2 regions of the Sodalis sp. RH24 genome follow, and region 2 is predicted to be linked to the other one. Evidence: predicted binding sites of a transcription regulator. Region 2 holds the regulator's gene; the other holds the start of a gene.

What was found. The regulator CRP, encoded in region 2, controls carbon source genes, mostly activating them, when cyclic AMP is high. The targets are predictions, from matches to a motif close to ATGTGANNNNNNTCACAT.
Region 1: the regulator CRP is predicted to act here: its motif matches at 1,524-1,541, upstream of azuC (stress response protein AzuC).

The regions. Positions count from the first base shown of each region.
Region 1 covers NZ_CP178729.1:2,243,033-2,248,077, reverse strand. Annotated here, with positions in the region: gene ACL2XG_RS10345 (hypothetical protein) at 1-250, shown strand, start outside; gene ACL2XG_RS10340 (alpha/beta fold hydrolase) at 467-1,288, shown strand; gene azuC (stress response protein AzuC) at 1,352-1,435, opposite strand; gene ACL2XG_RS10330 (acyl-CoA thioesterase) at 1,609-2,010, opposite strand; gene ACL2XG_RS10325 (SDR family NAD(P)-dependent oxidoreductase) at 2,111-2,905, opposite strand; gene ACL2XG_RS10320 (LysR family transcriptional regulator) at 3,149-4,036, opposite strand; gene ACL2XG_RS10315 (hypothetical protein) at 4,163-4,645, opposite strand; gene ACL2XG_RS10310 (hypothetical protein) at 4,667-5,045, opposite strand, start outside.
Region 2 covers NZ_CP178729.1:4,093,248-4,098,292, reverse strand. Annotated here, with positions in the region: gene ACL2XG_RS18470 (phosphoribulokinase) at 1-594, shown strand, start outside; gene ACL2XG_RS18465 (OsmC family protein) at 1,013-1,435, opposite strand; gene ACL2XG_RS18460 (hypothetical protein) at 1,395-1,583, shown strand; gene crp (cAMP-activated global transcriptional regulator CRP) at 1,751-2,383, shown strand; gene ACL2XG_RS18450 (YccS/YhfK family putative transporter) at 2,437-4,509, shown strand; gene argD (bifunctional acetylornithine/succinyldiaminopimelate transaminase) at 4,526-5,045, opposite strand, start outside.

The sequences.
Region 1 (5,045 bases), 1.9 Mb from region 2:
GATGCGTTCGAACCATGGTCAAACCCGTTATCAGTATGATGCCGACGGCAGGGAGGCGGGTTCTTTCTCGGTGTCACGGACGCCGGTAAGCCAGCTCACCAAAGTGGAGCAGTGCCAGCGCAACGACGACGTGGGCAACTGCATCCTGAGTTATGGCAGCGACACGGAAATTTTACCGCAGTCGATTATCAGACGACACCGCAGCACGGCCACGCAATACCAGTATTGGGACAGCGCGGAATCACATTGATTTTCCCGTGACTTAGGCCTGCATATTCTTTTTGCCGGCATCAAGCCGCCATTATCTTTTGGCGGCGGATGGCGGCTTACTCTTTTCGTTCCTAATCTTGATAGGTTGACCCGGAAATTGATGGCGCCCGCCAGGCGTTCTCATGCCCCGTATGCAATGCTGACGATAGCGTCGGCGGCTCTTATCCCCACTCACCCGAAAAAAGGATCAGACAACATGAGCACTATCACAACCGATGACGGGACGCAGATATTCTATAAGGACTGGGGCACCGGCCAGCCGGTGGTTTTTTCCCACGGCTGGCCGCTGACCGCCGATGCCTGGGACAGCCAGATGATGTTCCTTGCCGACAAGGGCTATCGGGTTATCGCCCATGACCGGCGCAGCCATGGCCGGTCGGCCCAGACGTGGGACGGGAATGATATGGATACCTATGCCGATGATCTCGCGGCCCTTATCGCCAGCCTGGATCTGCAGGACGCCATCCTTATCGGCCATTCCACCGGCGGCGGGGAAGTGGCGCGCTATATCGGTCGCCATGGTACCGGACGCGTGGCCAAAGCGGTGCTGATAAGCGCAGTGCCGCCGCTGATGCTGCAAACGGCGGCGAATCCCGAGGGCGTGCCGATAACGGTTTTCGACGGTATCCGGGCCGGCGTGTCGGCGGATCGATCGCAATTTTATCAAGATCTCGCGGTCTCGTTTTATGGTTATAACCGCGACGGCGCCAAACTCTCCCAGGGGGTGATAGATGCTTTCTGGCTGCAGGGGATGGCGGGCGGCATCGCCGGGCAATATGCCTGCATCAAGCAGTTCTCGCAGACGGATTTCACCGAGGATCTGAAAAAATTCGACGTGCCGACCCTGGTGCTGCAGGGCGATGACGATCAAATCGTGCCGCTAGAGGTTTCGGGCCGTAAATCAGCCAAGATCATTCCCGACGCCACGTTAAAAGTATTGGCCGGCGCGTCCCACGGTATGTGTACCGTGGATGCCGATAAGGTGAACGCCGCGCTGCTTGAATTTCTCCAGGCCTGATTTCATCAGCGTTTTTTTGCCAAAAAAAAAGCTGCCGCGGCAGCTTTTTTGACGTCATGGAAATTAATACATGGCACCGGGCGGTACGTCTTTCACGGTATTAACGTATGACAGCAGAATTTTTTTCAGGAATTTACGGAATTTCATATGCTTTCCCTCACCAGGTTTGTTCGCCTGTAACGTGTTTGCGTTTGATGAGGTAATAATATGACCTCCGTCACATAAATGCAAATATTTGTGATGCGCATCACATAAAAAAGAGCATTTTTTTACAATCCCGGCGACGTGTTTTAACACATCGCGTCAATCCGGGGCGGGGATTATAACAGCGGGGTCGCTTTGTCATTTTCATCCACCGCGACAAAATTAAACTGCCCCCGCACCACTTCCTCCCGGCCCGCCGCGTACATATCTTCAAGGAAAATGGCGACATCCACGGTGATGCTGGTCCTGCCCACCCGGCTTACCCTGCCCACCAGCTCGATAATGGTGCCGGAAGGAATGGGCCGGCTGAAGGTGATTTTTTCCGTGGATACCGTTACCAGCCGTTTGCGGCAGAAGCGGGTGGCGGTGATAAAGGAAACCTCATCCATCCATGCCAGGGCGGTGCCGCCGAACAGGGTCGAATGATGGTTTATGGTGGTGGGAAACACCACCTTGGCGACGGTGGTGGTGGATTGCAGGATTTTTTGCTTTATTTCTGCGCTTAACTCATCGTGCATAGCAATACCTTCACATCTTTTTAACAAGTTAGTGAAGTGATTATGCCTGATATCGCGCGCGCATCCCAGAGGTGCGGCAGGGCCGGAGTTCAGGTCGCCGCTAGACGATACTGTTGATAACCCCGCCGTCCACCCGCAGCGCCGCGCCGGTGGTGGCCGATGCTTGCCGGGAGCAGGTATATACCACCAGGTTGGCCACTTCCTCGGGGGTCGCCAGCCGTTGGATAATAGAGGTTGACCGGTGGGTGCGCACAAAATCGGTTCCCGCCTGTTCAATACTCACGCCCGCATCCCGGGCGGAATCCTTCAGCATCTCGCGCACGCCTTCGGACAGCGTTGGGCCGGGCAGTACCGAGTTTACCGTGACCCCGGTGCCGGCGGCGAGTTTGGCCAGCCCGCCCGCGACGGCCAGCTGCGCCGTTTTGGTCACCCCGTAATGGATCATTTCCGGCGGGATATTAAGCGCCGACTCCGATGAAATAAACACGATGCGCCCCCAGTCGCGTTCCAGCATGCCTTGCAGGTAAAAACGCGCCAGTCGTATGCCGGACATAACGTTGGTCTGGAAATAACGCTCCCACTCATCGTCATCCACGTCGAAAAAAGGCTTAGGGCCGTAAATGCCGGCGTTATTGACGATAATATCGGCGGCGGGTACGGCGCCGGTAAGCGTAGCCACGCCCGCCGCATCGGACAAATCAGCCGCCACGCCTTCAACCGCCGCCTGCGGCACCGTGTGTCGCAACTGGCCCAGCGCCTTGTCTACCGTGGTCTGGCTGCGGCCGTTAATCACCACTGACGCGCCGGCGCGCGCCAGCCCAGTGGCGATGGCAAAACCGATGCCGCCGGTGGAGGCGGTGACGATGGCGCGTTTTCCCGATAAATCAATATGCATAATAATCTCCAGAAAAAAATGCGAGGACATGGCGCGGGACAACCTGTTCACCAGCTTATCTCCGTCGGCCGTAAGACGCGACATAAGTTCGCTTCTGATGATGCTGAAGGCGTGCGTCTGAATGAATGATAGGTCATGATGGTTGCGGCGTTAAGCGGGGCAAGGCGAACCCGTGCGTCTTTGTGACGCGGTCCTCACGCGGCGCCGGCGATATCGGGCAGGCAAACTGCCGTCGGCCTGCGGTTATGCCAGGTTTTCAGCCAGGAAGTGCAGTAGCCGTTTGATGCGGGGCGGCTGGAATTTATTCCGGTTATACAAGGCGAAAAGGGGCGCCGGTTCGATAAAATACTGATCCAATACCGTCACCAGCCGGCCCGCGGCCAGGTCTTCACTGATATCCAGGATCGACTTATAAGCGAATCCGTATCCCATGACGGCCCATTTGCGGCTGATGTCGTCGTCATTGGTGGTGTAGGCGGGGGTCATGGTCAGCTGCCGCGGCATTTTTGCTTCATCGCGATAAACCCATGGCTCCTGATTGCCCAAGGTATTAATCAGGGCAATGGACGGCAATGCCTGCAAATGGGGGGGGGCCAGCGGTGGATCCAATTGCGCCAGCAGCGCCGGAGCAGCGCATACCACCCGATGACTGTCGGCCAGTTTATAGGCCGTCATGCTGGCGTCGTCGTGCTGTCCATAGCGGATGGCGATGTCAATGTCGTCGCCGATCGGGGCGGTCGTGGCGTCGGCCAGAGAGAGAATAAAGTGAATGGCGGGAAAGTCTTGGCGAAAGCGCTCCAATAAGCCGATCAGACGATTGCGGCCAACATCGGAGGGGGCGGTAATGCGTATCGCGCCTTTGATGTCATCCTTGCCCGAACGCAACAGCTCGGTGACGTCATTAAGCTGTTCCACGGCGCGCTGGCTATAGCTTAGGAACAGCTTGCCCTCGTCGGTCAGCCTGAGCTGGCGGGTGGTCCGTTCAAACAGGCGCACCTTGAGACCGGTCTCCAGACGCACGATGCAGGCGCTCGCCGCCGCCGGAGAACAACCGAGCTTACGTCCCGCCGCCGAAAAACTGCCCAACATCGCCGCTTCGATAAAAAGTCGCAAATCACTTAAACGTTCCACTCATTATCCTTAATCTCATCTCTTTTACATTAGCATCCTTTATTATGCTGGATGACGGCGGAATTCGCCTCATTCTGCCGTTGCGTTAATTCCCCATGCCAACATAAAGTATTGACAACGGCTAATTTAAGGTATATGGCCAGCGTCTTGACCCGCGCGCGCCGCCGCCAGCCGCGCCCTGAAATCATTCAGCGCGCTAATCTCTCGCCGCAGCGCGTTTGCCCGCGCCGTCTGCCCGCGCCGGACCGGGCTTATGTCGGTACCGGGAATCAGCCTGGCCAACGCCGCCAGCAGCTCAGGCAGGGGCTGGTTTTTGTTCTGCCTGACAAAATGGCTAAGCGCGGCATAAGTCAGCGGAATATAAGCTGATTCATTATGCACAATCATCCGTGGATGACGGCGGTAGAAGCCCAACAGCTGGATTTTCGCATCCGCGACAATCTCATTTTCCCGGCAAGTGCCTTCACGGGCCGGCGCCTGCGCCGGCCTGAAACGACGGTCCTTCGCCCGAACTCCCGCGGCCGGCGGCAGGCCGCTTAGCCGCCCGGCGCCGATATCCGCGAAAACGCCCAGGGCGGCACTGACAAAAGAAATATCTGACCATCGCATATCAACTTCCTCTGAAATGAGTCACAGTGGTTGGTTCTGGGTTATCCGCTGATGCAGCAGGTCATCGACGATAAGCAGGTCCTGCCGCCAAAGCGCGCATGCCTGGTCCAGGTCATCATTAATGCCGGTTAACCTTTGTTCGCGCCTTGTTATCGCCCGGCCGACAAAATAATCCAGTGAATCCAGCAGGGCGGCGGCGGCGCGGGCGCGGGCGGCGGCGAGCCCCCCGGGATAGCACGCGATCAAATCATCCAACTGCCGTCGTACTTCCCCGCTCAGCGCGTTGTTTCTGTCGCCGTCCATAAGATGATCCTCCAGGGACAGCGTAATAAGGCGGGGAGGATGGGGCAGCAGCGGCGCCAGGCTGTTTTCCAATGCGCAACGGGTTGTCTCGCGCGGT
Region 2 (5,045 bases):
CAGTCGCGTAAATATCTGCATACGTATGACGAGGCGGTGCCGTATAACCAGATCCCCGGTACCTTTACGCCCTGGCAGGCGTTGCCGGAACCGACGGACGTGTTATTTTACGAGGGGCTGCACGGCGGCGTGGTAACCGATAGCCATGACGTGGCGAAGCACGTGGATTTGCTGGTGGGCGTGGTGCCCATCGTCAACCTGGAGTGGATCCAGAAACTGGTGCGCGATACCGGCGAGCGGGGGCATTCGCGCGAGGCGGTGATGGATTCGGTGGTGAGGTCGATGGAGGATTATATTAACTACATCACGCCGCAGTTTTCCCGCACCCATATCAATTTCCAGCGGGTGCCGACCGTCGACACGTCGAACCCTTTCGCCGCCAAGGCGATTCCCTCACTTGACGAAAGTTTTGTCGTTATTCATTTCCGTAGCCTGGCGCATATCGACCTGCCTTATCTGCTGGCGATGCTGCAAGGCTCCTTTATTTCCAATATTAATACGCTGGTGGTGCCCGGGGGCAAGATGGGGCTGGCGATGGAGCTGATTATGGGGCCGCTGGTACAGCAGTTGCTGGAAGGAAAGGAAATTAAGTAAACTCGAGGCCTCGGGCGGGAACACCACGCCCGATTCGACCCCATCGGCATGCTTTCCCTTGAACACGCCAGGATTCGCTGCGGTGTTGGCGGGCCTAGCATACCGTGGGGCGCTCGGTCGGGCGGGAACACCACGCCCGATTCGACCCCATCGGCATGCTCTCCCTTGAACACGCCAGGATTCGCTGCGGTGTTGGCGGGCCTAGCATACCGTGGGGCGCTCGGTCGGGCGGGAACACCACGCCCGATTCGACCCCATCGGCATGCTCTCCCTTGAACACGCCGGGTTTGAGTGCGGTGTTGGCGGGCATACCGTGCCATGGGGCGCTCGGTCGGGCAGAGAAACCATGCCCGATTCGACCCCATTGGCGCGCTCTCCCTTGAACACGCCGGGTTTGAGTGCGGTGTTGGCGGGCCGGTTAGGCGGCGGGGGCGTGGTGTTCGTCGCGCACTTCAAAGCTGTGGGTCATATTGACCGACGCGCCGAGCATCAGTGAGACCGAGCAGTATTTTTCCGCCGATAGCGTCACCGCCCGCTCCACCGCCTTGTCGGTCAGCCCGGCGCCGGTGACGATAAAATGCAGGTTGATATGGGTAAACAGGCGCGGCGCCTCGTCGCGGCGCTCGGAGGTGAGTTTGACCTCGCAGTCCCGGACGTCCTGCCGCGCTTTGTGTAAAATCGATACCACATCAATGGCGCTGCAGCCGCCGACCGACATCAATACCATTTCCATTGGGCTGGGCGCTTTTTCGCCCGCGTTCCCATCCATCAAAACCTGGTGGCCCGAGGCGGATTCGCCCATGAAAGACAACCCTTCTACCCATTTGACCCGTGCCTGCATTATGATACTCCTGATGAAAAGCTTTCCAGCAGACTACATTTTTGTTGGAAAACTGGCAATGTTACTGAACATACTTCATGCTGAAGCAAGACAACAGAAGACACTGCTTCAAACCTATGCTAAAAACAAGGCTGGATCGGCCTCATGATAATGAAAGGGCAAGAGATCGATCGGAACATCACATTACCAGACCCTAATAAGTTCCCTTACGTCGCTCCGTTTAAACGCGGAGTCAGAGTGAATAATACAAGCGCCGTAACAGGGAATACGATGTCCCGAACCTGGGATAGCGATGACAAAAGAGGATAACAGCGAATGGTTCTCGGCAAACCGCAAACAGACCCGACTCTCGAATGGTTCCTGTCTCATTGCCATATTCATAAGTATCCATCGAAGAGTACACTTATACATCAGGGTGAAAAGGCTGAAACGCTTTACTACATCGTTAAGGGCGCCGTGGCGGTGCTGATTAAGGATGAAGAAGGCAAAGAGATGATTCTCTCCTATCTTAACCAGGGAGATTTCATCGGTGAGCTCGGCCTATTCGAGGAAGGTCAGGAACGCAGTGCCTGGGTACGGGCGAAAACCGCCTGTGAAGTCGCCGAGATTTCGTATAAAAAATTCCGGCAGCTGATTCAGGTGAATCCGGATATCCTGATGCGCCTGTCGGCGCAAATGGCCAGTCGTTTACAGGTAACGTCGGAAAAAGTCGGCAACCTGGCATTCCTGGACGTTACCGGACGCATAGCGCAAACCCTGTTGAACCTGGCGAAACAACCCGACGCCATGACCCACCCCGACGGCATGCAGATAAAAATCACCCGTCAGGAAATCGGCCAGATTGTCGGCTGTTCCCGCGAGACGGTAGGACGTATTCTTAAAATGCTCGAAGATCAAAATCTTATATCCGCGCACGGTAAAACCATTGTTGTTTACGGCACGCGCTGATAGCCCCGTTATACAGGCGTGGTGCTTCGTACCACGCTTTTTTTGCTGACAGTATGTGGCGCCGGTTAATCTACCACCCTGAAGTAAACTATGCCCTGCGGCAAACCATCGTGCTATGCCTGCCGGTGGCCGCCGGCCTGTTATTCGGCAGCTTGCAAAACGGCCTGCTGTTTTCGTTGGTCCCTGCCTGCTGCAATATCGCCGGCCTCGATACCCTGCATAAACGGTTTTTCAAGCGACTGGCCGTCGGCGGCGTGCTGTTCGCGCTGAGCAGCGTGCTGATCCAGGTGCTGTTGGCCGTGCCGGTGCCGTTGCCCTTGGTGATGCTCGGCCTGGCGCTGCTGTTCGGCGTTACCGGTGAAATCAGCCCGCTGCACGGCCGTTTATTGCCCGCCGCGCTTATCGCCGCCATCTTTACCCTGGGGCTGGCCGGCAATGTGCCGCCCGCCGTGCCGCCGCTGCTGTATATTGCCGGCACCGCCTGGTACGGGCTGTTCAACGCCCTGTGGTTCCGGTTGTGGAAGGAGCAGCCGATGCGGGAATCGCTTAGCCTGCTGTATCGGGAGCTGGCGGATTATATCGAGGCGAAATATACCCTGCTGACACAGCATACCGATCCGGAAACCGCCCTGCCGCCGCTGTTTGCCCGCCAGCAGGCGGTGATTGATCTGATTGCCCAGGTATACCAGCAGCTTTATATGCTGTCGGCCAATGATCAGCTGCAGTACAAACGCCTGCTGCGTTCTTTCCAGGTGGCGCTGGATTTGCAGGAGCATATCGCCGTCAGCCTGCACCAGCCGGACGAAGTACAAAAACTGGTGGCGCAAAGCCACGCCGAGGCGGTTATCCGCTATAACGCCCGGCTGATTGCCGCGCGGTTGCGGGTACTGGCGGATGATATTCTCTATCACCGGCAGCCGGGGCGTTTTAACATGGCCACCGCGCTGTCGGCCCTGGAAAAAATTGCCGACCGGCATCCGGATAATCCGGTCGGACAGTTTTGTTATTACCATTTCAGCCGTATCGCCCGGCTGCTGCGTACCCAGCGCCCGCTTTACCGCCGCGACCTGATGGCCGACAACCAGCAGCGGCTGTCGTTTTGGCATGCGCTGGTCAGCTACTGTTCCTTTAAATCCATGGCGCTGCGCAGCGCGGCAAGGCTTGGGATTATGCTGGCCATCGGCAGCAGCCTGGGGCTGGTATTGGATCTCCCCAAACCCTACTGGATTTTAATGACGGTGATGTTTGTCAGCCAGAACGGCTATAACGCCACCCGGGTGCGGATCCAGCATCGGGCCCTGGGCACGTTGGCGGGGTTGGTGATTGCCGCCGGCACGCTGCAATTCAGGCTGAGCGACGGCACGGTATTGCTGTGCATGTTGTTCCTGACGCTGGCGTCTTACCTGGTGTTGCGCAAAAATTACGGCCTGGCGATGATCGGCATGACGGTGACCGCGGTGTATACGTTGCAGCTACTGTCGCTGAACGGCGCGCATTTCCTGGTGCCCAGGCTGGTGGATACGCTGATCGGCTGTATGCTGGCGTTCGGCGGCATGCTGTGGTTATGGCCGCAGTGGCAAAGCGGTATGCTGCGCAAAAACGCCCATCTGGCGCTGGAGCGGGACCAGGACGCGCTGCGACTGCTGCTGCAACCCGCCCCCGAGCCGGCGGCGCTGGCCTACGCGCGCATGAAGGTCAACCAGGCGCACAACGCGCTGTTTACGTCGCTTAGCCAGGCGATGCGGGAGCCGGCGTTTAATTCGCGCTATCTGACCGATATGCGTTTATGGGTGACCCATAGCCAGTTCATCGTCGAGCACATCAATGCCATGACCATCCTGGCGCGGGATCACTACATGCTGACGCCGACGCTGGCGCAAAAGTACCTGGCCTCTTGCGAGGTGGCGCTGCAGCGCTGCCAGCAACGGCTGGAATATGACGGCCCAAGCTCAGACAGCCCGGTGATGGATGCCGCCGGCGAAACGCCGGAGCTGCCCGGCACCCTGATGGAACGCCATCTGCGGCGTATTCTGTTCCATCTGGGCGTGATGCATACGATTTCATCGGTAGCCTGGCGCCAGCGGCCGCAGCACGGCAACTGGCTGGCGCGCCGGTTAAGCCATTAGTCTCCCGCCGCGCGCCTTAGGGTTTGGCGGCGATAACCTGCGCCACCGCCTGTTCAAACCGGGCCATGCCCTGTTCGATATCGGCGAACTCCACCACCAGCGACGGCGCGAAACGGATGACGTCCGGACCGGCGTTGAGGATCATCAGGCCCTGCGCGGCGCTGGCGTGCAGGAACTCGCGCGCCCGGCCATGGAACTGCGGCCGCAGTTCGGCGCCCAGCAGCAGGCCCATGCCGCGCACATCCGAAAATACCTGATATTTGTCGTCAATCGCCTGGAGCGCGCTGACGAAACGATCGTGCCTTTCGTTAATGCCCGCCAGGACTTCCGGCTGGTTAATCACATCCAGCGCCGCCTCGGATACCGCGCAGGCCAGGGGATTGCCGCCATAGGTGGTGCCGTGGGTGCCCACTTTCATCACCGAGGCGATCTCTTCCGTAGTCAGCATGGCGCTGATGGGGAAACCGCCGCCCAGCGCCTTGGCGGTGGTCAGAATATCCGGCGTTACGCCATAGTGCATATAGGTAAACAGCTTG